Regions from separate parts of the Protofrankia sp. Cr2 genome, predicted to be linked through region 2. Evidence: predicted binding sites of a transcription regulator. Region 2 holds the regulator's gene; each other region holds the start of a gene.

Region 1 (9,922 bases), on a different contig from region 2:
TCTAGAATTCGGTTACTCTCGGTCGCATAAGCGCTCCCGGAGGTTGCAGCCATGACAGCGTCCAGTACCGATCTCACCGATGTGGGCTCCGCGATCGATGACGATTCCCGGGTCGGTCCCGGCACCGGTATGGGGACCGACCCGCGGATCGTCGTCGATCGGCACCTGAGCGCAGCCGACCGCGCCGCGGCACTCGCGACCGACGTCAGGGCGGGGCTCACGGCGGATCCGAAGGAACTGCCACCCAAGTGGTTCTACGACGCCACGGGAAGCATGCTCTTCGACGCCATCACCCGATTGCCCGAGTACTACCCGACCCGGACCGAACGGGCCATCCTGACCAGCTGCGTCCATGAGATCGCCGCGATGTCACAGGCGGACACCCTCATCGAGCTCGGCTCCGGAACGTCGGCGAAAACCCGCCTGCTGCTCGACGCGCTGCGCAACAGCGGCCACCTGCGCAGGTTCGTGCCCTTCGACGTGGACGAGACCGTGCTCTCCCGGGCGGCCACCGCCATCCGCAGCGAGTACCCCGGGGTGACCATCCACGCGCTCGTGGGTGATTTCGAGTGCCACCTCGACCTGCTGCCCGGTGCCGACCGGCTGCCCGGTGCCAGCCGTCGCCTGGTCGCCTTTCTCGGCGGGACGATCGGCAACCTCGCCCCGGCCCGACGGCACGAGTTCCTGACCAGCCTGCGCGCCCAGCTCCACGAGGGCGACGCGCTGCTTCTCGGCACCGACCTGGTCAAGGATCCCGACCGGCTGGTCGCCGCCTATGACGACAGCGCCGGTGTCACGGCGGCGTTCAACCGCAATGTCCTGTCGGTCATCAACCACGAGCTCGGCGCGGACTTCGACCCGCGTGGGTTCGCGCATGTGGCCTGTTGGGATGCGGAGAACTCCTGGATCGAGATGCGGCTGCGGTCCGTGCGCGGCCAGCAGGTCCGGATCAGCGCGCTCGACCTGTCGGTGTCCTTCGCCGCGGACGAGCAGATGCGTACCGAGATCAGCGCCAAGTTCACCAGGGACGGGCTCACCGCCGAGTTCGCGGCCGCGGGTCTGGCCATGGTCCGCTGGTGGACCGACCCGGGCGACGACTTCGCACTCTCGCTCTGCGTCCCGGCCTGACCGGTGCAAGGGCGCGCGGTCATAGCTCTATCTGCGCGCCCTGCACCCGCCGGCCCCGGTTCCCTATGGAGCGACCAGCGAGACGTCGCGAACCGCGCCGGTCGATGCGGAGGTCGCCATCGCCGCGTAGGCCCGCAGCGCGGCCGACACCGGACGCACTCGGTCCGCCGGCCGAAAGCCGCCGGACGCGGCCAGTGCGGCTTCGCGCGCGGCCAGCTCCGCCGCGTCCACCATCAGGTCCAGCCGGCGGGACGGAATGTCGATCTCGATGATGTCGCCGTCCCGAACCAACGCGATCGCACCGCCGTGCGCGGCCTCGGGTGACACGTGCCCGATGGACAACCCCGCGGACCCGCCGGAGAACCGCCCATCGGTGACCAGCGCACACGCAGGCCCGAGCCCACGCGCCTTCAGGAACGTGGTCGGGTACAGCATCTCCTGCATGCCCGGACCGCCCCGCGGGCCCTCGTAGCGGATGACCAGCACATCACCCGGGTGGACCCGCCCGGACAGGATCGCGTCCACCGCGTCGTCCTGGCTTTCCAGTACCAGCGCGGGGCCGCGGAAGGTCAGCCGCCCGGCCTCCACGCCGGCGGTCTTGAGCACGGCGCCGTCCGGGGCGAGCGTTCCGCGCAGCACCGCGAGGCCACCGTCCGCCGAGTAGGCGTGCGCGACGTCGCGGATGCAACCCGATGCCGCATCGGTGTCCAGTGACTCCCACCGGTTGACCGAGGAGAAGGGCTCGATCGTGCGCACTCCGCCCGGTGCCGCGTGGAAGAGTTCCACCGCTTGTCCAGCCGCGTCCGGCCGGCGGACATCCCAGTGGGAGAGGAACTCCGCAAGGCTTGCCGAGTGGACGGTGTGGACGCCGCGGTGCAGCAGTCCGGCCCGGTCAAGCTCCCCGAGGATGGCCGGAATGCCGCCGGCCCGGTGGACGTCCTCCATGTGGTAGTCCGAGCTCGGCGCCACCTTGCACAGGCACGGCACCGTCCGGGAGATCTCGTCGATGTCGTCGAGGGTGATGTCGACGCCGGCCTCGACCGCGGCGGCCAGCAGATGCAGGACGGTGTTGGTCGAACCACCCATGGCCACGTCCACGGCGAAGGCGTTGGCGAACGCCGCCCGGGTCGCGATCGACCGCGGCAGCACCGCGTCGTCGTCCTTGTCGTACCAGCGCTTCGCGAGGTCCACAACGGTCCGTCCGGCCTGGACGAACAGGTCGCGACGAGCGGCGGAGGTGGCGAGAGTGGACCCGTTGCCGGGCAGCGCGAGCCCGAGCGCCTCGGTCAGGCAGTTCATCGAGTTGGCGGTGAACATGCCCGAGCACGACCCGCAGGTCGGGCAGGCCGAGCGTTCCACCGCGTCCAGTTCGGCGTCGTCGACCGCGGTGTCCACCGATGCCGCGATTGCGGAGATGAGGTCCAGACCGGACCGGACGACGCCACCGGACACGACAGCCTGACCGGACTCCATCGCGCCGCCGGACACGAACACGGTCGGGATGTTCAGCCGCAAGGCCGCCAGCAGCATCCCTGGCGTGATCTTGTCGCAGTTCGAGATGCAGACGAGCGCATCGGCACAGTGGGCGTTGACCATGTACTCGACACTGTCCGCGATGATCTCCCGGGACGGCAGCGAGTAGAGCATTCCGCCGTGGCCCATCGCGATGCCGTCGTCCACCGCGATCGTGTGGAACTCCCGCCCCACTCCGCCGGCCTCCGCGATCGCGTCCGACACGATGCGGCCGAGGTCACGCAGGTGCACATGGCCGGGGACGAACTCGGTGAAGCTGTTCGCGATGGCCACGATCGGCTTGCCGAAGTCGCTGTCCGTCATGCCGGTGGCACGCCATAGGGCTCGCGCGCCGGCCATGTTACGACCGTGGGTGGTAGTACGGGAACGCAAAGCAGGCATCGGGCAGTCCTCATGGCGATCGATCGACGCGGACGTGGACCGCGCCTGGGTCGGGCACGCTCACAGAGACCTGCCCGTTCACGCCCAGCGTAACGCCCGCCCAAACAGTGTCCGCGCACCAGGACCGGCCGTCAGGACCGGCCACCAACACCGGCCACCAGCACCGGCCGCTGGGACCGACCGTCGCGGGTGTCCCTACCGGCCACCGCGGCGGCGCAACCACTCCCGCCGGACCAGCCACACGACAGCGAAGGAGATGACAGTGCCCAGCAGCGGAACCACCTCATGGCTGCGGGCGCCGGTCACGAAGTGGACCTGGCCGTCGGGCTCCACGGTTTTGGTACTCGTCTGCGTCCCCAGCACGAGGAGGAACAGACTCAGGACGGCGATGACCGCATATCCGGTACAGAACAGGGTGTAGACGCCGACGCGGCGGCGGGGCACGGCCCCGCGGGACAGGATGGTGGGGACCATCCACCCCAGGAACCCGAAGAAGGTCGCGAACAGCGGCGCGAAGAAGAAATAGTTGACGAAGGTGCTCACGGCAGGTCGGTCACGTGCTCCACGGTGGGCGGCTGGGCGAAGAAGGTGCCCAGCGCCGCGCGCCAGCGGACGAAGCGGTCGGACTCCCGGAAGTTCACCAGGTGCGCGTCGAGGTTCTCCCACTCGACCAGCAGGACGAACCTCGACGGTGACTCCACCCCGCGGGTCATCCGCACCGATCGGAAACCAGGGCAGGTGGTGACCTCACCGACGACCGAGCGGTAGGCGTCGACGAACCCCTGCTCCTGGCCGGGTGTGATGTCGAAGCGCGCGATCTCCAGCACGGGCAGGCCGCGCGAGCCGTCAGCGGGAGCGGGGCCAGGGGCCGGGGCGGTCATGGGCACAAGTCTGGCACGTCCGGTCGACAGCCCACGTTCGGTCGACAGCCGCCGACACCTACACCGGACGCTGTATGGGGGTACCATACAGCCATGGCTCCGAACCGTTCGTTTCGTACGGTTGATGACGCGGCGGCCATCGCGGCGGCCATGATAAGTAACAAATACCCACTACTGAGCGTCTGGCGGCACGCTGTGCTCCAGCTGCTCGACGATTACACCAGCGTTCTGCGGCACAGCGGAACTGAAGCCGCCGCAGCCATATGGGCGGCACCTCCCCGCCCCAGCGGCGATCAGCGGGTGGACGGCGCGTTGGCCGCTCTGGCCGAGCATCTTGCTCGGCGTGATGCCTGGCGGCCACCCGGGTGGGTCCATGATCCCCGGCGCGAGGCCGAACCGTGGTGGTTCGTCACAGCGTTGCGGGGAATGCAGCCTCGTGCGCTCGTCGAGTCGCCGTTGTCCTTCCGGAAACGGGGAGTGTTCATCACGGACGGAGCGCTTGATCGGGCATGAGCGTCGGACTGGGCCGCGACGAAATCATCACCCTGCTGGACGAACTGAATGACGAGCTTCGCCGCCGTGACGTCCATGCCGACGTCTTCCTGGTCGGAGGCGCAGCACTCGCGCTCGCCTACGACGTGGGCCGGTCAACCCGGGACCTCGACGCCGTCTTCGTCCCGACAAACGTTGTCCGCCAGGCCGCAGAGGCCGTCGCCCAGCGGCGGGACCTGGCGAAGGACTGGCTGAACGACGCGGTGAAGGGCTTCCTGCCAGGACCCGACCCGGACGTCAGGCGGTACTACGACGGCGGCGCTCTTACGGTCGATGTCGCATCACCACGTTACCTGCTTGCCATGAAACTCCTCGCGTCCCGAGTCGAGACCGATGCCGACGACATCGCATTCCTCTACCGGCAGGTGGGCTTCACCACCGTCGACCAAGGGCTCGACCTGCTGGAGAACATGTACCGGGGACGGCCGGTGGACCAGAAGGTCCAGTACCTCCTCACCGAGATCGTCGAAACACTCGCCGACGAACGCTCGACCGGTCAGGAATCGCAATCCCACATCGCCGCCGCGTTGGCCACGGCTCGGCAGCACGCGACAGACACCGAAGCGGCGCGCCAGCGGATGCTTACAAGTGCCCGCGCCCGCCGTGCGGCCATTCTGGATGCGCACCGTGCCGGCATGTCCATCCGACAGATCGCCGCAGAGCTTGGCTGCAGCCCAGCCGTCGTTCAGGATGCGGTCCGCACCGCGCGGGTCGAGGCGAGCGATCGGACCTCCGGGACTGCCACTCCATAGTCAGAGCGCCCGGCAATAGGGGTATCGATCAAGAAATAGGGCTGGATCGCCCGGGAGCCTTGACCTGGGTCAGCTGGCCATGTCGACGAAACGAGAGTAGTGGCCCTGGAAGGCGACGGTGACGGTGCCGGTCGGGCCGTTACGGTGTTTGGCGACGATCAGGTCGGCCTCGCCGGCACGAGCTGACTCCTTCTCCACCGCATCCTCCCGGTACAGCAGGATCACCGCGTCCGCATCCTGCTCGAGCGATCCTGATTCGCGAAGGTCGGAGATCTGTGGGCGCTTGTCCGCACGCTGTTCCGAGGCACGGTTCAGCTGGGAGATCGCCACCACCGGGACATCCAGCTCCTTGGCGAGCAGTTTCAGTGAACGCGATATCTCGCTGACCTCCTGCTGGCGGCTTTCCGTCCGTTTCGGCGACGACATGAGCTGCAGGTAATCGAGAACAATCATCCGGAGGTCGTTGCGCTGTTTGAGCCGCCGGGCCTTCGCCCGAATCTCCATCATGGTCAGGTGCGGGCTGTCGTCGATGAACAGGGGAGCGTCCGCGACCTCGCCCATCCGGCGGGCAAGACGGGCCCAGTCGTCGTCGGTGAGCCGCCCGGTGCGGATGCTCTGCAGGGACACCCGGGCCTCCGCCGACAACAGCCGCATGGTGATCTCCATTCGGCTCATCTCCAGCGAGAAGATCACCGATGTCATCCCGTTACGGATGGACGCAGCCCGAGCAAGATCCAAACCGAGCGTGCTTTTGCCGACGGCGGGCCTGGCCGCAATGATCCACAACTGGCCGCCGTGCAGCCCGTTGGTCAGCTCGTCCAGATCATTGAAGCCGGTGGGGACCCCGGTCAGTGACCCGTTGTGCCCCTGGATGGCTTCGATCTCCTCCAGGGCGGGGTTGAGCAACTCGCCGAGCGGGGCGTAGTCCTCACTCGAGCGACGGTCGGTGACCTCGTAGACGGCCGCCTGGGCACGGTCGACGACCTCGTCCACGTCCTGCGCGGGGCCGAAGGCGAGCTGGACGATGCGGGTACCGGCCTCCGCCAGGCGGCGCAGGACGGCCTTCTCCGCCACGATGCGGGCGTAGTAGCCGGCGTTCGCCGCCGTCGGCACGCTTGAGATGAGGGTGTGCAGGTACGCCGGCCCGCCCACCCGCTCGAGCAGCTCCCGTCTGCCGAGCTCAGCGGCGACACTGATGACGTCAGCCGGTTCCCCACGGCCGTACAGGTCGCCGATGACGCCGTAGACAGTGCCGTGCGCGGGACGGTAGAAGTCGACCGCGGCGAGTACCTCCACCACGTCGGCGATCGCGTCCTTCGACAGCAGCATGCCGCCCAGCGCACTCTGCTCAGCCGCAAGATCATGTGGCGGGGTGCGGTCGAACTCGACCGGCCCGCCTGAACCACCCCGGGCGCGGTCAATGTCGGTCAGTGTCATGACCACCCCCTGTAGCGCCGCTTGTGGCAACCGCTTGTCGTGACCGCTTGTCGTGACCGCAGTTTCGACACACACCCGACTATCGAACATATGTTCGACCATCAGGTCGACGTTGTCAATGTCCGACCGAGCACCCCCACCCGGGCGGCCGTCCCCTCCCGATCAGCCGTCCCCTACCAACGGCGCCGACTGTACGGCGAGGTGACCTGAAGTCTCAAAAAGTTATCCACAGATACTGTGGATAACTGCTGTGGATAAGACCGAACGCCCTGGGGACAGCATCAGGACAAGTCTCTCGAAGCTGTGGATAGCCGATCGGAAGATGCATCGTCCACGCCGATTTCGCGGTGTGGCAGGCACCGCAGCCATCCACCGCCTGTGGACAAAAGAAATCCGTGGATCCGGTCACCGCTGCCCCCGTACAGCCAGCGACTCACGCTGTGCGCGGATCCGGATGTGGGCGAAAAAACGAAGAGTGACCGCGGCGTCGCATCAACCTGCCGGTCCATCGACCGGCAGGCAACACCGCGGTCACCCATACCGCCATACGGCCCCATACCGCCGGAGTGTTCAGACCTTCCCAGGTGGAACCACTCCGGCGGACATTCTTACGTGGCCGTCCTCACGTGGCCGTCCTCAGGCGGAGACCACGTCCAGGCTGACGGTCGCGACGACGTCGGTGTGCAGGTGCACCGAGACCGTGTGGGCACCCAGTGACTTGATCGGCTTCGGTAGTTCCACCCGCCTGCGGTCCAGATCGGGACCGCCGGCCGCGGCGACCGCCGCCACCACGTCCGCCGCTGTCACGGAGCCGAACAGCCGACCTTCCTTACCCGCCCGGCTCACCAGCTGGACGGACAGCCTGGAAAGCTGGCCGGCGATCTCCTTTGCATGCCCGAGGTCTCGGACCGCCCGAGCCGACCGTGCCCGGCGGATCTGGGCGATCTGCTTCTCGGCACCCCGGGTCGCCACGATCGCGTACCGACGCGGGATGAGGTAGTTGCGGCCATACCCGCCGGCGACCTCGACCGTGTCACCGGGGCTACCGAGGCCGGGTACCTCCTGAGTGAGGATCAGCTTCATCGCCAGTCTCCTCAGCGAGCCGTCGAAGTGTAAGGCAGCAGCGCCATCTCGCGGCTGTTCTTCACCGCGATCGCCACATCACGCTGATGCTGACTGCAGTTTCCGGTGACCCGCCGGGCGCGGATCTTACCGCGATCGGAGATGAACTTCCGCAGCAGCGAGGTGTCCTTGTAGTCGATGTAGTCGCTCTTGTCCTTGCAGAACGCGCAAACCTTCTTCTTCGGTTTGCGCACGGCCGCCTTGGCCATCGTGCACTCCTATATGTCTGTGGGTTCGACCGCAGGCCCGTTCAATTCGCGCATCCGCAGGCCACGCGGGCCGCTGGTGGTCCGCTGGTGGTCCGCTGGCGGACCACTAGAACGGGGGTTCCTCGGAGTAGGCGCCGGCCGGCGCGGACCACGGGTCCTCGACGGCACCGCCGCCGTATCCCGATCCGCCGCCGGCGGGAGCGGGAGCGGGAGCACCGTAGCCGCCAGCCCCGCCGGCAGGACCCCCGGGCGCAGGCGGCCCGCCGTACCCACCGGGCGCAGCCCCGGCACTCGGTCCGCCATAACCGCCGCCGCCGCCGGCGCCACGAGCCGCCTTGACGACCTTCGCGGTGGCGTACTTCAGTGACGGGCCGATCTCCTCGACGTCCAGCTCGACCGAGATGCGCTCGTTACCCTCGCGGTCGGTCCACTTCCGCTGCTTGAGCCGACCTTGCACGATGACCCGGGCGCCCTTCTGGAGCGATTCGGCAACGTGCTCCGCGGCCTGCCGCCAGATGGAACAACGCAGGAACAGCGCGTCCCCGTCCTTCCACTCGTTGGTGGTCCGGTCGAGGGTCCGCGGCGTCGAGGCCACGGTGAAGCTGGCAACCGCGGCACCGTTGGGGGTGAACCGAAGCTCGGGGTCGTTCGTCAGGTTTCCGACCACCGTGATGACTGTTTCGCCGGCCATGAAGCCGCTCCCTTCAGGCCGCGATCTTGCGTCGGGGCTTCTTCTTCTCGGGAAGCCGGATCACCTTGGTACGGATCACCGATTCATTGAGGACGAGCTGGCGGTCGAGTTCGGCGACCACATCCGGCTCGGAATGCAGGTCGATGACGGCATAGATACCCTCGACGCTCTTGCGGATCTCGTAGGCGAGCCGGCGGCGGCCCCAGACTTCGACCTTCTCGACAACGCCGCCGCTGGCGCGGACACCGGTCAGATACTGGTCAAGGGACGGCGCGACCGTGCGCTCTTCAAGATCCGGTTCGAGGATGACCATCAGTTCGTAATGCCGTGGCAAGGGTGAACCCACCTCCTGTGGACTCGGGCGGCCACGGAGGATTCCGTGGCAGGAGGGACAGTGCCGCGTGTCAGAGCGCCCGCACGCGCACCGCGCGCGGGCCAACGAACGGCAACCTGGCAAACACTACTCGATCCACGTCAACCAGCTGGCCCGCGACCCGGGGCGTCCGAACCCGTGGCGGCCGAACCGGTGGCTCAGTCGACCCACTGGCCCTGGGTGAAGGCGACGACAAAGGCGGCCATGACGGGCGCGCAGAGCCAGACGTAAGCCGGCCGCACCCAGGGACACCGGGTCGCTACCCGGGCGAGCAGCAGGTACATCGGAAAGGCGACCAGAATTGTCCGAATCCCCGAGGCGTAGTAGTTCGAGCTGCTCATCAGCAGCGTCGCAGCGCCGACGAAGGCAGCCTCACCCAAACGCGCCGACCACACCAGCGCCACGGTCAGCACGACGCCGATGACCACGGCTGCCATCTCACCACGCCAGAACCAGGTCCACGCCGAGGACTGCGATGCGTCGAAGGCTCCGTGCCAGGTCGCCCGCCATCCCACCCACGGCCAGTCGATCTCCCGGTGCCAGCCGACCCGCATCGCCTCGGCGTAGGAGTCCCACCGGCCGGTACGGACCCGTAGGTAGGTGACGAAGGCGAGCACGGGCAACGGGGGCAGCGCGAGCGCGAGTCCCGGCGTCGCGAACACCGGTAGCCCCGCGCGCCGCCGGCTGACGACATACTGCACCGCCAGCGCGAAGCAGAAGGGGATTCCGGTGACCCTGGTCGAGGCTGCACCGGCGCCGAGCAGGCCGGCGAGCCACCAGTGCTGGCGGCGTGCGGCAAGCCAGGATGTGGTGGCGAAACCGAGAAAGATCGCCTCCGAGTATCCCGCGCAGAGGAATACCGC
Region 2 (9,922 bases):
CCGGTGCGACGCGAGGTTGGAAAGATCACCCTGGAGGCGCTGGTCTCAGATGGGCGCATCCATCCACACCGGATCGAGGAGGAGTACGACAGAGCCCGGCGTGAGGTCGAGGCTCGCTGTATCCGCGCCGGTGAGGACGCGCTCATGCAGACGGGGATCGCGGAGATGCATCCCGAGCTGATCGCCCTGCTCGGACGCCTGCGTTATCGGACGAGCTATGGGCAGAACGTCCTCGCGCATCTTGTCGAGTGCGCCCATCTGGCGGGGATCATGGCGGCTGAACTGCGGCTGCCCCCAGCCCTGGCCAAGAGGGGAACACTGCTTCATGATCTTGGCAAGGCTCTGACTCACGAAGTGGAGGGCAGCCACGCCCTCATCGGTGCCGAGATCGCCCGGCGCTACGGTGAGGACGAGGAGGTGGTGCATGCCGTCGAAGCGCATCACAACGAGGTCGAGCCCCGGTCGATCGAGGCCGTGCTGACCCAGGCCGCCGACCAGATCTCCGGCGGGCGACCGGGCGCTCGCCGGGAGAGCCTGGAGTCCTACGTCAAAAGGCTCGAGCGCATCGAGCAGATTGCCGGCGAGCGCCCGGGTGTTGAGAAGGTGTTCGCGATGCAGGCCGGCCGCGAGGTCCGGGTGATGGTCGTATCGGATCAGGTCGATGACATCGCCGCCCATATGCTGGCTCGTGATGTCGCCAAGCAGATTGAGGACGAACTGACCTACCCCGGTCAGATCCGGGTCACCGTCGTCCGGGAGACTCGCGCCGTCGAAGTCGCCCGCTAGCGGGCTGTCCGGCTGGGAGCGTCCGGCTTGCGCGCCGTAGGCTGGCTGGGTGAGTCCCCGCAGCTATCAGGTCCGGACGTTCGGCTGTCAGATGAACGTTCACGACTCCGAACGCATCGCCGGCATGCTTGAGGCCGCCGGCTACGTACCGGTCGAGACCGGAGTCGACGCCACGCCCGATCTGGTGGTCTTCAACACGTGCGCGGTACGGGAAAACGCTGACAACCGCCTCTACGGCAATCTCGGCCAGATGTACCCTGCCAAGCAGAGCCACCCGGGCATGCAGATCGCCGTCGGTGGCTGCCTCGCACAGAAGGACCGCTCGCTGATCATCGAACGCGCCCCCTGGGTGGATGTCGTGTTCGGAACGCACAATCTACACAGACTGCCCGTCCTGCTGGAACGTGCCCGGCACAACGCGGTGGCCGAGGTTGAGATCGCCGAGGCGTTGGAGGTATTCCCCAGCGCGCTTCCCGCCAAGCGGGTAACACACCATTCGGCCTGGGTGAGTATCAGTGTCGGCTGCGACAACACCTGCACCTTCTGCATCGTGCCGAGCCTGCGCGGCAAGGAGGCCGACCGTCGCCCCGGGGACGTTCTCGCCGAGGTCGAGGCGCTGGTCGCCGAAGGCGTTCTGGAGATCACTCTGCTCGGCCAGAACGTGAACTCCTATGGCCGGTCGCTGGGTGACCCGGGGGCGTTCGCGAAACTGCTGCGCGCGTGCGGGACGATCGACGGCTTGGAGCGCATCCGATTCACCTCCCCGCATCCACGCGATTTCACCGATGATGTGATCGAGGCGATGGCGGCGACGGAGGCTGTGTGTCCGCAGCTGCACATGCCGTTGCAATCGGGGTCGGACGCGGTGCTGCGGCGGATGCGCCGCTCCTACCGCCAGGAGCGTTTCCTCGGGATCGTCGAGCGGGTACGGGCGGCGATGCCCCACGCCGCGATCACCACCGACATCATCGTCGGCTTCCCCGGGGAGACCGAGGCAGATTTTGCCGACACCCTGCAGGTGGTCCGCGAGGCGCGGTTCGCCAGTGCTTTCACGTTCCAGTACTCCCGGCGGGCCGGCACCCCGGCGGCGACCATGGACGGGCAGGTCGAACCGGCGGTCGTGCAGGAGCGCTATGACCGGCTGGTGGTTGTTCAGGAGGAGATCTCCTGGGAGGCCAACCGCATGATCGTCGGTGAGCGGGTGGAGGTCCTGGTTGTCGACGGCGAGGGACGCAAGGACGCCGCCACCGGACGACGATCCGGCCGTGCCCGTGACGGTCGACTTGTCCACCTCCGGCCACCGGCCACGTCCGACATCTCCGATCCCGGGATACGGCCCGGTGATGTGGTGGAAACTGTGATCACCAAAGCTGCGCCGCACCATCTGGTGGCGGACGGTCCGCCGCTGACCCACCGGCGGACCAGTGCGGGTGACCTCTGGCAGAGCGCGCAGCGCACACCGAGTCATGACGGTGACGCTGGGATGACTCGCCGGTCGACCGACCTCGGCATACCCATGCGTCGCCGGTGACGCTGGTCGCTGCGGCGGTCTGCCCGCATCCACCGTTGCTCATCCCCGAGGTTGCCCGAGGCGAACCCGTGGCGGTGCGAGAACCGGCGGTCCGGGCCATCCGCAGGCTGGTCGGGTGGAATCCGGACCTCCTCGTGGTCGTCGGCGATGCCCCACGGACCGCGGCCTACGCGGCCGGTCAGTCGGGATCGCTGGCAGGCTTCGGGGTACCCCGATCGGTGACGCTGGGGCGGGCGCCCCATCATGGTCGGCGATGCGGTGGCCAGCCGCTGTTGTCGTTGTCGTTGTCGTTGACGGTCGGAGCCTGGCTGCTCGAACAGACGTCGTGGCGGGGGGACGTCGTCGGATTCGGTGTGAGCGAGATGACCGCCGTGCGGGATGCCGCGCAGATCGGCGTCGCGTTGGCGCGCCGGGCGGCCAGGGTCGCGTTGTTGGTGATGGCGGACGGCAGCGCCCGGCGGACGGTCGGTGCGCCCGGGGGATTCGACGAGCGCGCCGCGGCCCATGACGCCATGGCGGCGGCGGCGCTGGCCGCCGCTGACGCGCCCGCGCTGTTGCGGCTCGAGCCCGAGGTCTCCCGTGAGCTGATGGCGGCGGGTCGTGCGTCCTGGCAGGTGCTGGCCGGCGCGAGCCTCGTTTCTGGACCGAGCGACACGTACGTACGGTCATGGTTATCTCGCGCTGAGTACGTTGCCGCACCCTACGGTGTGGGGTACGTGGTCGCCTTCTGGGAATGGGGGAGTCGTTAGCCATGCTCTCGACGCCGACGGAACTGCCGCCAGGGGTGCGGCGCCTGACCTGTGCGGGTCTCGCGGCACTGCGAGCCGGTTCACCAGCGGACCCACCGGTCGTCCTGCTGCCCGGCTACACCGGGAGCAAGGAGGACTATCTAGTGATCATGAAAGGGTTGGCGGCGGTCGGGTTCAACGTCATCGCGGTCGACCAGCGCGGCCAGTACGAGTCGCCTGCCGCCGATCCGGAACGGGACTGCACGGTCGAGGCTCTTGCCGAGGATGTCGGGCGGGTGGTCGACGACATCGGTCAGCCGGTGCATCTGCTGGGCCATTCCTTCGGCGGCCTCGTCGCCCGCGCCGCGGTCATCAGCCGACCCTCGTCCGCGGCGAGCCTGGTGCTGCTGTGCTCCGGCCCCGCCGGGATCGTCGGCGCCCGCCGGATCGCGTTGCGAGCCATGCGGGTCGTCTACGACCGCAGCGGCCGCGACGCGGTGTGGGCCGCGGTGCGCGCCGCGGACACCACCAGCTACCCGCCCGGCGGCTTGGAGTTCCTGGAGCACCGGTTCTTCGCCAGCAGCGATGTCGGGCTACGGGTCATGAGCGAGCAGCTTCTCGACGAGCCTGACCGGGTCGGTGACCTTGCCGCCGCGACCAGCGAGGCCGGCGCGCCGGTTCTGGTCGCCCACGGCATGGCCGATGACGCCTGGCCGCCGCATCTGCAGGCGGACATGGCGGTACGCCTCGGTGCCCGCTACGAAGTGATCCCCGGGGCCGCGCACTCACCTGTGACCGAGAACCCCCGGGCCACCGAGGCTGTGTTGATCGATTTCTGGCTGAAACACGGCGAGCGCAGCGGCGAGGCCGACCGGTACCCGGGCCCGCACCACGGTGCCGTCCGCGGTGTGCCGCAGATCGAGGACCTCGCCGTCGGCATGGACCCGTGACACCAGATCGCCGCGGGCGAAGGGCACCAGCACGCACACCTCCACCGCCGGGTGGGGCACACGTTCGGTCAGCGCCTCCACCAGGGTGGACAGGCCCTCGCCCGTTCGTGCGGACACGAACACCGCGTTCGGGATGCCTCGACGCAGCCCGGCCAGTACCTCCGGGTCGGCAGCGTCGATCTTGTTAACCACGATCAGCTCGGGGACATCCCCGGCGTCGACGTCGTTGATCACCATGCGGACAGCCGTAATCTGCAACATCGGATCGGGATGCGAACCGTCGACCACGTGCAGGAGGAGATCGGCGTCCGCGACCTCCTCCAGCGTCGAGCGGAACGCCTCGACGATCTGGTGTGGCAGGTGGCGGACGAAACCGACGGTGTCAGCGAGGGTGAAGGTCCGACCGTCGGGGAGCGTGGCGCGTCGTACCGTCGGGTCCAGCGTGGCGAACAGCGCATCCTCGACGAGTACGCCCGCGCCCGTGAGGCGGTTGAGCAGTGAGGACTTGCCGGCGTTGGTGTAGCCGGCGATCGTGACCGCCGGAACCCCGCTGCGTTGCCGTGACGACCGTTTCGTCGCCCGGATCGTCTTCATGTCGGCGAGTTCGCGGCGGAGCCTGGCCATGCGCGCCCGCAGGCGCCGCCGGTCAGTTTCGATCTTCGTCTCGCCAGGGCCCCGGGTGCCGATCCCACCGCCGGACCGCGACATCGACTCACCCCAGCCGCGCAGCCGCGGCAGCATGTACTGCAGCTGGGCAAGTTCGACCTGCGCCTTGCCTTCCCGGGATGTCGCGTGCTGGGCGAAAATATCCAGGATCAGCGCGGTCCGGTCGATGACCTTGACCTTGACGACATCCTCCAGCTGGCGCAGCTGGCCGGGAGTCAGTTCACCGTCGCAGACAACGGTGTCGGCGCCGACGGCGGCAACGACCTCGCACAGCTCCCGTGCCTTGCCGGAACCGACGTACGTGGCCGCGTCGGGGGTGTCGCGCCGCTGGACGAGTGCGTCCAGGATGACCGAGCCGGCCGTGTTCGCGAGTGCCGCGAGCTCGGTCATGGAGGTCGCGACGTCCGTGGCGGTCCCGGCGGTCCACACGCCGATGAGGACGACTCGTTCCAGCCGGAGCTGACGGTACTCGACCTCGGTGACGTCGTCCAGTTCGGTCGTCAGACCCGGTACCCGGCGCAGGGCCGCCCGGTCGGCGAGATCGAGTCCCTCACCGGTGGCGTCGAAGAAGTGGTTGCGGACGTGGTCGCGGATGGAGTCCTCAATGGCGGGAAGCGTCATATCGCCCTTCTCTGACGCGGTTGGATGCCGGCGGTCGCATCGGTACGGTGGCGGGGGGGTGGGAGGATGATCCCGAGCGCTCATGCCGGCGGTCCGGTCGGCCACGGCCGAGCGCGATCATTCGGGCGTCGTCAGTGGGAACGGGTGGACAGAACAACCGGCCGGCGCCGCGGTCACAGTTCATCGCGGCCAACCTGGACGCGATGACCATGCTGTCAACGCCTTCTGCCGTCACCACCAGCCGCCGTCGGTGAGCCAGCGTGATGATCGAGGCCAGTACGGCTTCACCTTCCAGGTCCCGCTGCATGGCGCGGAGGAAGCGTCCGTCGATCTTCACCATGTCCAGTGGCAGGACGTCAAGAGTCGACATGGAAGCGTACCAGGTTCCGAAGCCGTCGACGCCCACCGCCGGTCCGAACGAGCGTAGGTGGCTCAACAGACGGGGTACCCCGATGTGCGCGAGCCCAAGAGTCTGTTCGGTGAACTCCAGCCCGAGGGCTCCCGGTGGCAGCCCGCGGCCAGCCATGAGGCGTTCCACCTCGACCGCGAAGTCCGGCCGGGTCAGCTGGTCGGCGGTGACGTTCACCCACAGTCGGGGCGGGCGGATGGTGGTCCCCGAAGCCATCTCGTGCCATGTCCGAGCCTCCGCAACAGCAGTTTGAAGGACCCAGCGGCCGACCTGTTCGGACAGGCCTGCGGCTTCGGCGACCGGCATGAACTGCGCCGGGTTCAGCAGACCATGGTCGGGATGTTGCCAGCGCAGAAACGCCTCCATCGCCGGAACCGATCCGTTGCGCAGGTCCACCTCGGGCTGGTAATGCAGCTGCAACGACCCGTCGTCAAACGCGGCACACAGGGCCGGGACGAGGTTCAGCTCGAGCGCGGTCACAGCTGTCTCCAGACGCCGGGATGAACGGGTCGCCGGTACCCATCGCCCGTCAGGCTGAGCGGATCATGCCCGCCACCTGGTCGACGTCAGGACGGTCCAGCCAAATTATGCGGGGATCGCGGCGAAACCACGACCGTTGTCGGCGGACGAATCGGCGCGTCGCGGCAATTGTTGCAAGTCGGGCCGATTCGCCTGATTCGATCGTGCCATCCAGCCAGGCCAGAACCTGGGCGTAACCCAGCGCCCGCGAGGCGGTCCGTCCGCTCCGAAGCCCCATGTCGGCGAGCGTTCGGACCTCCTCGACCATGCCGGCAGCCCACATGTCGCCCACGCGGTCGGCAACCCGGGCGTCGAGCTGGGGATGGTCGAGGCCGATCTGAACGACGTCATAGACCGCGCGGTGCTCTGGTAGGGAGGCGGTGAAGCCGCCGGTCAGCTCCACCACTTCCAGCGCGCGCACGATACGACGACCGTTGCCGACCAGTATGGCGGCAGCTGCCTGCGGCGCGCGTGCGGTCAGGTCGGCATGCAACGCGGCAGCCCCACGTTCGGACAGCTCCCGTTCAAGGCGTGCGCGCACCGCCGGGTCGGTGCCGGGAAACCTGAGATCGTCGATGACAGCCCTGATGTAGAGTCCGGAGCCGCCGACGAGTACCGGGGTCCGGCCGGCAACCAGCAGATCGTCGATGACTGCTCGTGCCCGTGCCTGGTACGACGCCACGTCGGCGGTGTGGGTGACGTCCCAGACGTCAAGGAGATGGTGCGCAATGCCCTTGCGGTCTCGCGTCGGCACCTTGGCCGTGCCGATGTCCATGCCGCGGTAGAGCTGCATGGAGTCGGCGTTGACGATCTCGCCGCCGAGGGTGGCGGCGAGATCGATCGCGAGCTCGCTCTTGCCGGCCGCCGTCGGACCGACGACCGCAACCACTCGCCCGGCCTTCATCCGGTCCGCCCGACCTGCCATGTTCAGACCCGGCGTAGTACCGCGACGATCCGACCGAGGATCGATGCTTCGTCACCCGGAATATCGGCATAGGCCGGGTTCTGTGGCTGGAGCCATACGTGCCCGTCACGGTGACGCAACGTCTTGACCGTGGCCTCGCCGTCGATCATTGCGGCGACTATCTCGCCGTTGTCCGCGACCGGCTGCTGGCGGACGACTACCCAGTCCCCGTCGCAGATCGCGGCATTGACCATGGAGTCTCCGACGACTCTCAGCATGAACAGCGTGCCCTCGCCGACGATCTCACGGGGAAGCGGGAAGATGTCCTCGATCGCCTGCTCGGCGAGGATCGGCCCACCCGCTGCGATACGGCCGAGGACGGGCACGTAGGCCGCTTCCCGGCGGGCGTCGGGCGGGGCGGTGGACTCCCCGGTGCCGGCCGTCAGGGCCGGCGGCGGCCCGAGGTGGAGGCTGTCGCGTGCCGTCGGCCGTACCGGCGTGTCCGCAGAGAGCACTTCCATGGCCCGCGGACGGTGCGGGTCACGACGCAGGAAGCCCTTCTCCTCCAGCATCTTGAGCTGATGCGCGACGCTGCTCGTGCTTGTGAGCCCGACCGCTTCGCCGATCTCGCGGACACTGGGCGGATATCCGCGGCGCTCGACGGCATTGCGGATCACCTCCAACACCTTGCGCTGGCGGGGGGTCAGGCCCGACGCGTCCGCCGGCCCATCCGGCAGGTCGCGCACGGTACCGCGCGGTGGCCGGCCACGTCGGGTGCGGTTGGGGTCGGTGGTCATACCTGCCGTTCTCCTTCGTTTTGCGGTCGTGACAGACTCCGCTCTCTGCATACCTGGTGTTTTCGCCAGGAACCGGAGCCGGTGGTCACGACCGACATCTCATCGGTACGACCGTAACCGCAGCGACCGGATTTCTCAAACGTCTGTTCGAGCGTGTCGCGACGATTCCGTCGGAGCCATGAGGTACAAAATCGATCAGACGTTCGATCGAACGGATGTTCGTAGTTCGTGATCTCGAGGGGTGAAGGGGTGTGTTGAACAGGTGCGTGGTGGAGCAGCCGGTGCTGCCTCCACTGAGATTGACCAGGCGGGGCCGGCTGGTCCTGATTGTCCTCGTCGCGGTCGTCTTCTGTCTGATCTTGTCCGTCGCGCGGGTGACATCGCTGGCCGCACCGCGTGGCGCTGGGGCTTCCAGTCGTGTTCACGTGGTCCAGCCCGGGGAGACCTTATGGGGTATAGCGCGTGTGCTGGCTCCCGAGGGTGACACTCGGGTGATTGTGGCGCGGCTGGCCGGTATGAACCAGCTTGCCACTATCGATCTTGTTCCCGGGCAGACGCTTCGTCTGCCCTGACCGTCCGACACGCCGACCGTTTGCCAGTTCGTGGTGGTGGGCCCTATGGTCGACCACAACATGTAGTAGTTACCGAGTTGTAAGTTTCCAAGATCTTGGGGGATCGTCCGTGCGATGCCCGTTCTGTCGACACCCGGACAGCAGGGTGGTTGACAGCCGCGAGGCTGAGGAGGGCGCCGCGATCCGCCGTAGGCGATCATGCTCATCCTGTGGCCGTCGGTTCACGACGATCGAGGAGGCATCACTGCGGGTGATTAAGCGCAGTGGTGTGACCGAGCCGTTCAGCCGCGCGAAGGTGGTGGCGGGTGTGCGCCGGGCATGTCAGGGTCGACCGGTCGAGGCCGACGCGCTGGCTCAGCTCGCTCAGCTGGTCGAGGACAGGTTGCGTGCGTCGGGAGCGGCTGAGATTCCCTCGGACGAGATCGGCCGGGCGATTCTCAGCCCACTGCAAGATCTTGACGAGGTCGCCTACCTGAGGTTCGCCTCGGTGTATCTGGCCTTCGAGTCCCTGGCGGACTTCGAGACCGCGATCGCGGGCCTTCGGGCGCAGACCGGATAGTTCACGGGCCGGCGCGTTGCCGTCCCTGCCGTACCCGCCACACGCCGTACCCGCCACACGCCAGACGAGGAGCGCCATGACCGAGACCCGTGGCACGAAGTCGAGCCGGTCCGCTGGTAAGAGCACCGGCCTGACGGTCGGACGTGTCCATACCTCGCCCGGGGTCCATCCCTACGACGAGGTCACCTGGGAGCTGCGGGACGTCGTCATGACCAACTGGCGGGACGGTTCGGTCAACTTCGAGCAGCGCGGGGTGGAGTTCCCCGACTTCTGGTCGGTGAACGCCACGAACATCGTCACGAGCAAGTACTTCCGTGGCGCGTTGGGCAGCGCCACCCGCGAATGGTCCCTGCGCCAGCTCATCGACCGGGTCGTGCGCACCTACGCGGCGGCCGGGCTGCAGAACGGGTACTTCGCGTCGGAGACCGACGCCGAGGTCTTCGAGCATGAACTGGCGTGGATGCTGCTGCACCAGGTCTTCAGCTTCAACAGCCCCGTGTGGTTCAACGTCGGCACCGCGGCGCCGCAGCAGGTCTCAGCCTGTTTCATCCTCGCCGTCGACGACACGATGGAGTCGATTCTCAACTGGTACCGGGAAGAGGGTCTGATCTTCAAAGGCGGGTCCGGTGCCGGCCTGAACCTGTCGCGCATCCGCTCGTCCAAGGAACTGCTGTCCTCGGGCGGCACCGCGTCCGGACCGGTCAGTTTCATGCGCGGCGCTGACGCCTCGGCTGGAACGATCAAGTCGGGTGGTGCGACCCGGCGAGCCGCGAAGATGGTCGTGCTCGACGTCGACCATCCCGACATCGTCGACTTCGTCGAGACCAAGGCGCGTGAGGAAAGCAAGATCCGGGCATTGCGGGATGCCGGCTTCGACATG
Region 3 (9,922 bases), on a different contig from region 2:
CGGCCTGGTCCGTCGCCGCCGGCGGCGAGGACGACGCGGCGGGCGCTGGCGAGCCCGTCGTGGCAGCCTGCGTCGCAGGGGCCTGCGTGGTGGCGGCCTGCGTGGTGGCGGCCTGCGCGAGCAGGCCGCTGCTCACGACATCCGATCGACTGGTTGTGGACACAGACGGCTTCGGCGTGGCCCCGGACGTCCCTGAAGGCGACGTGCCGGGAGATGACGCAGCGGGAGGCGAGGTGGCGGCCGGACCTCCGGATGAGGTTGCGGCGGGAGCCGGCGTCGGTGTACCGCTCTGACCCGGGGCTGGGGCCGATGTCGGCGCCGGTGCGGGCGCCGCAGCCGCGGGTGCTGAGGTGGCGACCTGGCGGAAACGCAGCTCCGCCGTCTGGCCCACCAGTGCGACGACATCGTTGCGTCCGCGGCCGGGGACCGAAATCTCGATCTGCGTGCTATTCCGCTTGACCTCGGCCTCGGCGACGCCGAGACCGTTGACGCGCTCGCGAATGATGTCGACGGCCTTGTCGACGGCCCCGCTGTCCACACCCCTGCCCGCTTCGGTCGACCTGGGCGTGAGAATCACGCTGGTGCCGCCCTGCAGGTCAAGCCCGAGCTTCGGCGTCCAGGTTCCCGTCAGGGCCATGACCCCGTAGAGCAACACCAGAAGGCCGGAAAGGACCCCGATCCGGGACCAGGCGGGGCGCGTGGCCTTACGCCGTGGCCCTGACCCTTGTGCCAACGGATGTCCCTTCGTCACGCGCCGGTGCGCTCATTTCACTGCGTGTTCCAGTGCTTACGTCGGTGCTCACGTAGCTGCTTACGTCAGTGTTCATGTCAGTGCTCATGTCAGTGCTCATGTCGCTGTCCGGTGGACCAATCGGCCCACCACCGGCGGCCCCGGATCCGTCGGAACCGCTGGCAACGCACAGCGGACCATGTTCGCTCCGCCTGCGACCGACCCAGATAACGATGGTCGAGACAACGATGCCAGCCGCGCCCAAGGTATCGGAACGACTGTCAAGCTGGATGCGTTCCTCTGCCCCGTTCAGGTTGCGCCTTTTTTAGATCTTCTGTCCGACCCGCTCGGACGGTGTCGGATCAGGGAACCGACCTACCCGCCGGGCGCGTCCTGCTTGCCCGAGCCTGGGGCGGTCCCGCTCCCCGACGTGCCCCCGCTCCCGGGCGAGTCGCTTCTGGTCACGTCCCTCTTGGCCACGTCCGCCGTGCCCAGGTCCGTCTTGGTCAGGTCCGTCTTGGTCAGGTCGATGTGTGAGTCGGCCGAACCGTCGTCGTCAACCCCGGGGTCCCCCGTCGTGAGGTGATGATCCGAGTGATCATCGGCCGCCTCGTCATCGGGCGGCGTGTCGTCGTCCGGTGCGGAGACAACCTTGGCGATCGCCGCACGCGAGAATCGGCACACGACGTCCGGCGCGACCTCCAGCAGCACGTCACCCTCGTCGACCTCGACCACCGTCGCGTAGAGCCCGGCCGTGGTCACCACCAGGGTGCCCGGCGCAAGCGAGGCCAGCGTCTCCTGGTGCGCCCGCTGGCGGCGCCGCTGGGTCGAGAAAAAGAAGAAGACAAGCACCACAATCAGGATCAACGGCAGAAAACCGCCGATCCCGCTACCGCCACTAGTCTGGGCCACCGTCTCGGCGGCCACCATTGCCTGCACGTCCACGTCCTCCCTGTAGTGCGGCCGATGCTACGTACCGACCGCGGGCTCGTGGCGCGCAGGCCCCCTCTTGCCAGGCGTCCCTATTGCCGGGCGCTCTTATCGCGGGACCTGGGAACGTCCCAGCGCATCGTCAAGCGGATCAAGACCGAGATGAGTGAACGCGGCCGGGGTGGCGATCCGCCCGCGGGGGGTCCGGGCCAGCAGACCCGCACGGACCAGGAACGGCTCGGCGACCTCCTCGACCGTGTCGGGCTCCTCCCCCACGGCGACCGCCAGGGTGGTCAGGCCCACCGGACCGCCGCCGAAGCGGCGTACCAGGGCCTCCAACACGGCCCGGTCGAGCCGGTCCAAGCCGAGCGCGTCCACATCGTAGACGCGCAGGGCGGCGCGGGCGACCTCGCGCGTGACGATTCCGTCCGCCCGCACCTCTGCGTAGTCACGGACCCGGCGCAGCAGCCGGTTGGCGATCCGCGGCGTCCCTCGCGACCGCCCGGCGACCTCGGTGGCGCCGTCGCCGGTGAGACGCACCCCTAGCAACCCGGCCGAGCGGGTAAGCACACTGGTCAGCTCGTCGGGATCGTAGAAGTCCATGTGTGCGGTGAAGCCGAACCGATCACGCAGCGGACCGGTGAGAAGACCTGACCGGGTGGTCGCGCCGACCAGGGTGAACGGCGCGAGGTCGAGCGGGATAGCGGTCGCGCCGGGGCCCTTACCGAGCACCACGTCGACCCGGAAGTCCTCCATCGCGGCGTAGAGCAGTTCCTCCGCGGGGCGGGCGATCCGGTGGATCTCGTCCAGGAACAGCACGTCGCCCGGAGCGAGCGCGGTGAGGATCGCGACGAGATCTCCCGCGCGTTCGACCGCCGGACCGCTGGTCATCCGCAACGGGACCGACAGCTCCCGTGCGATGATCATCGCCAGGCTGGTCTTGCCCAACCCGGGTGGCCCGGACAACAGGACGTGGTCGGGCGGACGGGCGCGGGCCCGCGCCCCTTCCAGCATGATCGTAAGTTGCTCGCGGACCTTCTGCTGGCCGATGAACTCCGCCAGGCTCCCCGGCCGCAGACCGGCCTCGAACGCCTGCTCCTCCGGCTCAGCCACCGGCGAGACCAGACCCTCGGCATCCACGGGCTGCATCACCGGGGCCGCAGGGCAGCCAGCGTCCGGCGCAGCAGCAGAGCTACCGTGTCCGGCGCCTGATCGTCACCAACAGCGACAGCGTCACCCGAGCCGTTGTCGCTGGCGCGCACTGTGGTCAGCGCGTCCTCGGCCTCACGCGCGGTGTAGCCGAGCCCGAGCAGCGCGAGACGGACCTGTTCGGCAACGGCGACCCGGGGTCTGTCCTGCGCCGCCGACGGACCGCCGCCCACGCCGGCATCGCTGTCCGCGTCGGCGTTCCCACCCCGGGCCACGGGCACCGACATCGGCGCTGCGAGGCGGTCCTTGAGATCGAGGACGATGCGCTGCGCACCCTTGCGGCCGATGCCGGGCACCTTGGTCAGAGCGGCCAGATCCTCAGCCGCGACCGCGCGGCGCACGCCGTCGGGGCTGTGCACGCCGAGGACGGCCTGGGCGAGCCGGGGACCGACCCCGGATGCGCTCTGCAGGGTTTCGAAGACGTCACGTTCGTCGGCATCGGCGAACCCGTAGAGAGTGAGCTCGGTCTCCCGAACAACCAGGGTGGTGGCCAGGCGTGCATCCTGGCCTACCCGCAGCCGTGACAGCGTCGCGGGGGTGCACTGCACGAGCAGCCCGACCCCACCGACCTCGACGACGGCTGCCTCGGGTGACAAGGCTGCGACCGTGCCCGAAACAGAAGCGATCATCGACCGGTCTCCTTTCGGGCGCTCTGGCCGCCGTGGGCCGCCGCCGCCGCCATCCTGGCCAGCGCCGGGCCACGCCACAGGTGACACAGGGCCAGAGCCAGGGCGTCCGCCGCATCGGCCGGACGCGGCGGATCGGGCAACCTCAGCAGGCGGCTCACCATGAACGCCACCTGAGCTTTGTCCGCCCGGCCGCTACCGCTGACCGCGGCCTTCACCTCGCTGGGCGTGTACAACGCCACCGGTAGGCCCCGCCGGGCCGCGGTGACGATGGCCACCGCCCCGGCCTGCGCCGTACCCATGACCGTCCGGACGTTGGCCTGACTGAACACCCGCTCGACCGCGACCGCATCGGGGTTGTGCCGACCGATCCATTCATCCAGGCCCTGCTCAAGTGCCCACAGTCGGGCTGCGACGTCGTCGGTGGCCGGCGTGCGCAGCACGCCGACCGCAATCAGCGAGGCGTTCCGGCCGGGGCCGCCGTCAACCACACCGAGACCGCAGCGCGTGAGCCCCGGATCGACACCGAGCACCAGCACCAGCGCCCTCCCGCTTGCTGGTCCGCGGACCAGCCGTCCTGAATCCTGACTTCAGCTACCGTCGACCATTGTGGCCCCGGGACGGTTCGCCACGGTCGCGACACGCGCGAACGTCCGTTCGAATCTTGAAACGTCAAAACAGACCTGGAAACCAGGGCATCGCACAGCGCAAGGTGGCCGGCAGCCGGCGAGGACTACCCGTCAGGCCGACACCAGCTCCATGATCTCATCCGAGATATCAGCGTTGAACCAGACATTCTGGACGTCGTCGAGATCCTCCACCGCCTCAACGAGCTTGAGGACCTTGCGGGCGGATTCCTCGTCCAACGGCACGCTGACGCTCGGCAGCCACGACAGGTCCGCAGTCGAAACCGCGAGCGCGGCGCCCAGCACGGCGACCCGTACCGCGTTGAGGTCCGTCGCCTCGGACACGACCTCGAAGGCGTCACCCAGGTCGTTGACCTCCTCAGCACCGGCGTCGAGAACGGCGATCAGGACGTCGTCCTCGCTCAGGCCGGGCGTCTTGGGGACCAGGACCACACCCTTGCGATTGAACAGGTACGAGACCGAACCGGGGTCCGCAACGGTGCCACCGTTGCGGGTGATCGCGACCCGGACGTCGGAGGCGGCCCGGTTGCGGTTGTCGGTGAGGCACTCGACCAGGACGGCCACACCGCTGGGCCCGTACGCCTCGTAGGTGATCTCCTCGTAGTTGACGCCGCCGGCGAGCTCTCCCGAGCCCCGCTTGACGGCCCGGTCGATGTTGTCGTTCGGCACCGACTGCGACTTGGCCTTGGCGATGGCGTCGGCCAATGTCGGGTTGCCAGCCGGGTCTCCACCACCGGTCTTCGCCGCCACTTCGACCGATTTGATCAGTTTTGCGAACAGCTTGCCGCGGCGTGCATCAACGACTGCCTTCTTGTGCTTCGTGGTCGCCCACTTGGAGTGACCGCTCATGCCCTGCCCCTCACCTGTACCGACCCCTGCCTTCCACGATTGCCTGTGACAACGTCGACGAACATCCGGTGTATCCGGATGTCACCGGTCAACTCCGGATGGAATGCCGTCGCCAACAGATTGTCCTGGCGGACCGCGACAATCCTGTCACCAACCCGGCCCAGAACCTCAACCTCATCCCCGACCTTCTCCACCCACGGTGCCCGGATGAAGACCGCTCGAACCGGGCCGCCGCCGACACCGATAAGATCGATATCCGCCTCGAACGAGTCCACCTGACGGCCGAATGCGTTGCGCCGCACGACAACATCCAAGCCTGCCAGCAGCGGTTGGCCGGGTGCGGCGTCCAGGACCTCCCGAGCCAGCAGAATCATGCCCGCGCAGGATCCGAACACCGGCAGCCCGGCCGCGATCGCCGCCCGCAGGGGGTCCAGAACATCGAACACGCGCAGCAGCCGCCCGATCGTGGTGGACTCCCCACCGGGCAGGACCAACCCGTCCACCGCGTCCAGATCGGACGCGCGCCGGACCTCCAGCGGGTCGGCGCCGACCGCGCGCAGCGCCCGGACATGCTCGCGGACGTCGCCCTGCAGTGCCAGCACGCCCACCCGCGCCGGCCGCGCTGCCGGTGCGATCATGCCGAGGTCGCTCACCAGCCGCGATCGGCGAACCTGGCCGCGGGCTCCAGCTCGCCGGTGCTGATGCCGACCATCGCCTCCCCGAGACCACGCGAGACCTTCACCAGGACGTCGGCGTGGTTGTACATGGTGGTGGCCTCGACGATCGCCCGCGCACGCCGCGCCGGATCACCGGACTTGAAGATGCCCGAGCCGACGAACACGCCGTCGGCACCCAGCTGCATCATCAGTGCCGCGTCCGCGGGCGTGGCGATGCCACCCGCGGTGAACAGGACGAGTGGCAGGCGCCCCAGGTGCGCGACCTCGGCCACGAGCTCGTACGGGGCGCGCAGATCCTTGGCCGCGGCGAACAGCTCGCTGGGGTCCAGCACGGACAGGCGGGCGATCTCCGCTCTGATCGTGCGCATGTGCACGACGGCGTTGGACACCTCACCGGTGCCCGCCTCACCCTTCGACCGGATCATCGCCGCACCCTCGCCGATGCGACGCAACGCCTCCCCCAGGTTGGTCGCGCCACAGACGAACGGGACGGTGAACCGCCACTTGTCGATGTGATGGTGCGGGTCGGCGGGGGTGAGGACCTCGGACTCGTCGACGTAGTCGACCCCCAGCTGCTGGAGCACTTGGGCCTCGACGAAGTGGCCGATACGCGCCTTGGCCATGACCGGGATCGACACCGCCTCGATGATCTCCTCGATCATCTCCGGGTCGCTCATGCGAGCCACCCCGCCCTGGGCACGAATGTCGGCCGGCACCCGCTCCAAGGCCATCACCGCGACCGCACCGGCATCCTCGGCGATCCTCGCCTGGTCGGCGGTGACCACATCCATGATCACACCACCTTTGAGCATCTCCGCCATGCCCCGCTTGACGCGGGCCGTCCCCACCTGGGTACCGGCAGAACCGGGAGGCTCGGCCACCCGTGCGGACCCGTCGTCGGGCTGCGCAGACTCGGGTGCGGTCAGGCCATCGGACATGACTCGCCTCTCTGTACACGGATCCGTCGGGAGCAGGTGCCCCTGCCCGCGCGCACGTCGGCCAACCCGGACTTCGGCCTACCGGGCCACCGGCGGATGCACGAATCCGCACCGGACGGGGGACGCCTCATCGTACGGCCGAAGTGCCACCTGAATCCCACCTGGGACCCTCGGGTACGCACACGGGCGGTCGGCGACGAGTGGTAACGACCGCATGCCTATGCCGGATACCCATGCCGGATACCACATTACAGACAAGTCATCATGGAGCGAATCCGGTCATATCACCATTCAACGTACCGCCGTCGGGCTTGTTCTCGTCGCCATCGCCGTCGATCCTCCCGTCTCCGCTGCTGCGCACCGGGAGAGCGTCGTCGATCTCGAAGTAGGCCGGCAACGGTCTACGCCCGGACAAACGCAGGACCCGGACAACCCGTCTGCTTCGCAACGCCCGCACATCACGGACCGCGTCATTGTGCAGCTGGCGGGCAAGGGCCACCCGGGCCGCGGCAACGTCCACCGCGTGCAGGGCGTCAGGCGCGCGGTCGGCTGTCGCCGCGACCTGCGCTGACCGCAACGCCCGGCTGAGGTTGTTCTCCACCGCTTCGGCGTCGTTGTCCAGCGGGCCGTCAGCAGCGAGAGCCGCATGGGCCGCATGGGCCGCCCGCGCCCGCACCACCGCCTCGCCCAGCTCGGCCAGCTCGCACTGTCGGGCGAGTTCCCCGGCCGCTGCCACGCGCAGCGCCAGCTGGCCGGTCAGACCCGTGCGGGCATCGGTGACCCGGACCGCGAGGCGGTCGAGACGACTCGCGAGCCAGGTGAGGTATGTGGCGATCAGAACGATGACCGCGACCGTGAGGACAACTAGGGGCACCTCGCGCAGCGTAGTCAACAGCGGGTGACCTCGCGCCAGGGGATTGATTCCGATCAAGCAGAATGACGAATCGTCTTCGGCTGAGAGCCCACAGCTACCGACACCGGCGTGTCGCCGGCGACCATCTCGTACACCCCGACGATGCGTTTCGCGATCATCGGCCAGTCATAGGCGGTCACCACCGCCCGGCCCCGATCGGTGAGCCGGCCACGCTCACCCGGATCGGCCAGCAGCTCGGCAAGCGCACGGGCGAGGCCCGTCGCATCCCCGACCGGGAACAGTCGGCCGGCGTGGCCGTCATCGAGAACGCGGCGGAAGGCGTCGATGTCGCTGGCCACAACCGGAGCGCCGGCGGCCATCGCCTCCAGCAGGACGATGCCGAAACTCTCCTGCCCGGTGTTGGGTGCGCAATAGATCTGCCCAGAACGAAACACCCGGGGTTTGTCGGCCTCGGAGACCAGACCGAGCAGGTGCACCCGGTCCCGCAGACCTGGCTCCACCCGGTCGAGAACCGCCTCGCAGTCGCCCGGGCCCGCGACCAGCAACTGCGCCCCCTCGCACCGCGCCACCAGCGTCGGCAAGGCCGCCAGCAGCACGTCCAGACCTTTGCGGGGCTCGTCGATACGCCCCAGGAAGACCACGGTCGCGCCGCCCGGTGGGCGCGTGGGCAGCGGCGTGGCGTCCCGGAAGGTGCCCACCGCGACTCCGTTGGGAATGAGGATCGCGTCCACGCCGAGATGTTCGACGATCGTTCGTCTGGCCGCCTCGGACACCGCGATCCGCGCCCGGACCTTCTCCATCGAGGGCTGCAATGCGCCGTGCGCAGCCGTCAGAATCTTCGAACGCGGGTTGGACGTGTGGAATGTGGCGACGATGGGACCATCGGCAAGCATGCACGTGAGCAGGCTGACGCTCGGCGCCGTGGGCTCGTGCACGTGCAACACGTCGAAGTCGTTCTCCCGCAACCACCTGCGCACGCGGGCGGCTGACACCGGCCCCATCAGCAGCCTGGCGACCGAGCCGTTGTAGGGCACCGGCACCGCGTGGCCCGCGTCCACGGCATATGGCGGGAGGGTTGTCTCGTCGTCGACCGGCGTGATCACCGAAACGTCGTGACCGAGTCCGATGAGAGTCTCGGCGAGGTCCCGCACGTGGACCTGAACCCCTCCGGGCACATCCCAGGTGTAAGGGCAGGCCAGCCCGATCTTCACGTTTCCACTCCGGCCGATGGCGGGCAGGCTGTTTGCTCTGCCGCCGCGGCGGTCGCCGGCTCTGCCTGCTCTGCCTGTTCTGCCTGCTCTGCGGTCGCCGGCTCGTCCCGCCAGATGCGCTGGAGCATGTGCCAGTCCGCGGGGTGGGCCGCGATGCCCTCGGCGAAGGCGTCTGCCAACGCCTGGGTCATCCGGACGACGTCGGTATGCGGCACGGCCGGGTGAATACGCACACCCCAACCGTCCGGCTCGAACCATAGGGTGGCAGGCAGCAACGTCGCCCCGGTCCGCAGAGCGAGAGCGGCCGGCCCCGGCGGCATCGTGGCCGTCGCTCCGAAGAAGGTGACCGGCACCCCGTCCGCGGACAGGTCGCGGTCGGCCAGCAGGCACACCGTGCCGCCAGCGAGCAAGCGGTCCGCCAGCAGGTCAAATGGTGGCAGCTCACCACCGGTCAGCGGGATGACCTCCATGCCGAGCGCGGAACGGAACCGTACGAAACGATCGAAAAGGGATGCCGGTTCCACCCGCTCGGCGACCGTTGTGAACGGCTCCCCGTTCGCGGCGAGCCACGCGCCGGCATGCTCCCAGTTTCCCATGTGCGGCAGCGCGGCGATGGTGCCTCGACCGGACGCCAGAGCCGCACGTAGCCGCGGTTCGGCCAGCATGCGCATACCCTTGGTGATCCGTTCGCCCGGCATGTCCTGCAGCCGGAAGACCTCCAGCCAGTAACGGGCGTAGGACCGCATGGCAGCCCGCGTGAGATCGTCGAGATCTGCGTCGGGTGGGACTGTTCGCGCCAGGTTCGACCGCAGCCGGCGGACTCCACGGCCGTCCCGGCGCAGGGCCGCATCGGCCGCCGCGGTGAACACCCGCGCGGCGACACGCTCGGGCAGGACACGCACGACCCGCCAGCCCGTCGCGTAGGCCAGGTCCGTCATCCGGGCTTGCGCAGTCGTCAACGCCGGCCGCCCCGTCAGTGGACCCGCGTGGCCGCGGGCGATTCGACCGGCGGCTGGGCCGCCCGCGCGGCAGCGCCCTGACCTCGCCCCAGGTACTGCCGATGGACATGGACGATCCGCTGCGCCACCGTCAGCACCGTGGCCGCGGCGAGGAACCACAGCGCGGCCGGCAGCAGATACGGCACGCCCAGGCCATAGAGACCAGCGGCGACCAGGACGACCAGGAGCCGCTCACCGCGTTCGGCGAAGCCGACGTCACAGTGGAATCCCAG

What was found. The regulator LexA, encoded in region 2, represses DNA repair genes until DNA is damaged. The targets are predictions, from matches to a motif close to CGAACNNNNGTTCG.
Region 1: the regulator LexA is predicted to act here: its motif matches at 6,748-6,761, upstream of dnaB (replicative DNA helicase).
Region 3: the regulator LexA is predicted to act here: its motif matches at 4,142-4,155, upstream of ruvC (crossover junction endodeoxyribonuclease RuvC).

Annotation. Positions count from the first base shown of each region.
Region 1 is NZ_CAUVXG010000024.1:45,561-55,482, forward strand. Features, by position in the region: gene egtC (ergothioneine biosynthesis protein EgtC) at 1-5, shown strand, start outside; gene egtD (L-histidine N(alpha)-methyltransferase) at 52-1,128, shown strand; gene ilvD (dihydroxy-acid dehydratase) at 1,192-3,042, opposite strand; gene U9978_RS13145 (hypothetical protein) at 3,238-3,585, opposite strand; gene U9978_RS13150 (antibiotic biosynthesis monooxygenase) at 3,582-3,923, opposite strand; gene U9978_RS13155 (hypothetical protein) at 4,017-4,436, shown strand; gene U9978_RS13160 (helix-turn-helix domain-containing protein) at 4,433-5,227, shown strand; gene dnaB (replicative DNA helicase) at 5,297-6,664, opposite strand; gene rplI (50S ribosomal protein L9) at 7,301-7,747, opposite strand; gene rpsR (30S ribosomal protein S18) at 7,759-7,995, opposite strand; gene U9978_RS13180 (single-stranded DNA-binding protein) at 8,102-8,686, opposite strand; gene rpsF (30S ribosomal protein S6) at 8,700-9,020, opposite strand; gene U9978_RS13190 (hypothetical protein) at 9,218-9,922, opposite strand, start outside.
Region 2 is NZ_CAUVXG010000030.1:37,166-47,087, reverse strand. Features, by position in the region: gene rny (ribonuclease Y) at 1-786, shown strand, start outside; gene miaB (tRNA (N6-isopentenyl adenosine(37)-C2)-methylthiotransferase MiaB) at 878-2,317, shown strand; gene U9978_RS14800 (hypothetical protein) at 2,314-3,066, shown strand; partial or broken gene U9978_RS14795 (alpha/beta fold hydrolase) at 3,051-3,803, shown strand; gene hflX (GTPase HflX) at 3,831-5,282, opposite strand; gene U9978_RS14785 (EAL domain-containing protein) at 5,263-6,171, opposite strand; gene miaA (tRNA (adenosine(37)-N6)-dimethylallyltransferase MiaA) at 6,221-7,135, opposite strand; gene lexA (transcriptional repressor LexA) at 7,138-7,911, opposite strand; gene U9978_RS14770 (LysM peptidoglycan-binding domain-containing protein) at 8,193-8,483, shown strand; gene nrdR (transcriptional regulator NrdR) at 8,593-9,042, shown strand; gene U9978_RS14760 (vitamin B12-dependent ribonucleotide reductase) at 9,119-9,922, shown strand, end outside.
Region 3 is NZ_CAUVXG010000019.1:41,542-51,463, reverse strand. Features, by position in the region: gene secD (protein translocase subunit SecD) at 1-733, opposite strand, end outside; gene yajC (preprotein translocase subunit YajC) at 1,106-1,675, opposite strand; gene ruvB (Holliday junction branch migration DNA helicase RuvB) at 1,769-2,800, opposite strand; gene ruvA (Holliday junction branch migration protein RuvA) at 2,809-3,498, opposite strand; gene ruvC (crossover junction endodeoxyribonuclease RuvC) at 3,495-4,034, opposite strand; gene U9978_RS11330 (YebC/PmpR family DNA-binding transcriptional regulator) at 4,236-4,991, opposite strand; gene pdxT (pyridoxal 5'-phosphate synthase glutaminase subunit PdxT) at 4,988-5,629, opposite strand; gene pdxS (pyridoxal 5'-phosphate synthase lyase subunit PdxS) at 5,641-6,606, opposite strand; gene U9978_RS11315 (hypothetical protein) at 6,869-7,498, opposite strand; gene U9978_RS11310 (glycosyltransferase family 4 protein) at 7,534-8,691, opposite strand; gene U9978_RS11305 (phosphatidylinositol mannoside acyltransferase) at 8,688-9,629, opposite strand; gene pgsA (phosphatidylinositol phosphate synthase) at 9,665-9,922, opposite strand, start outside.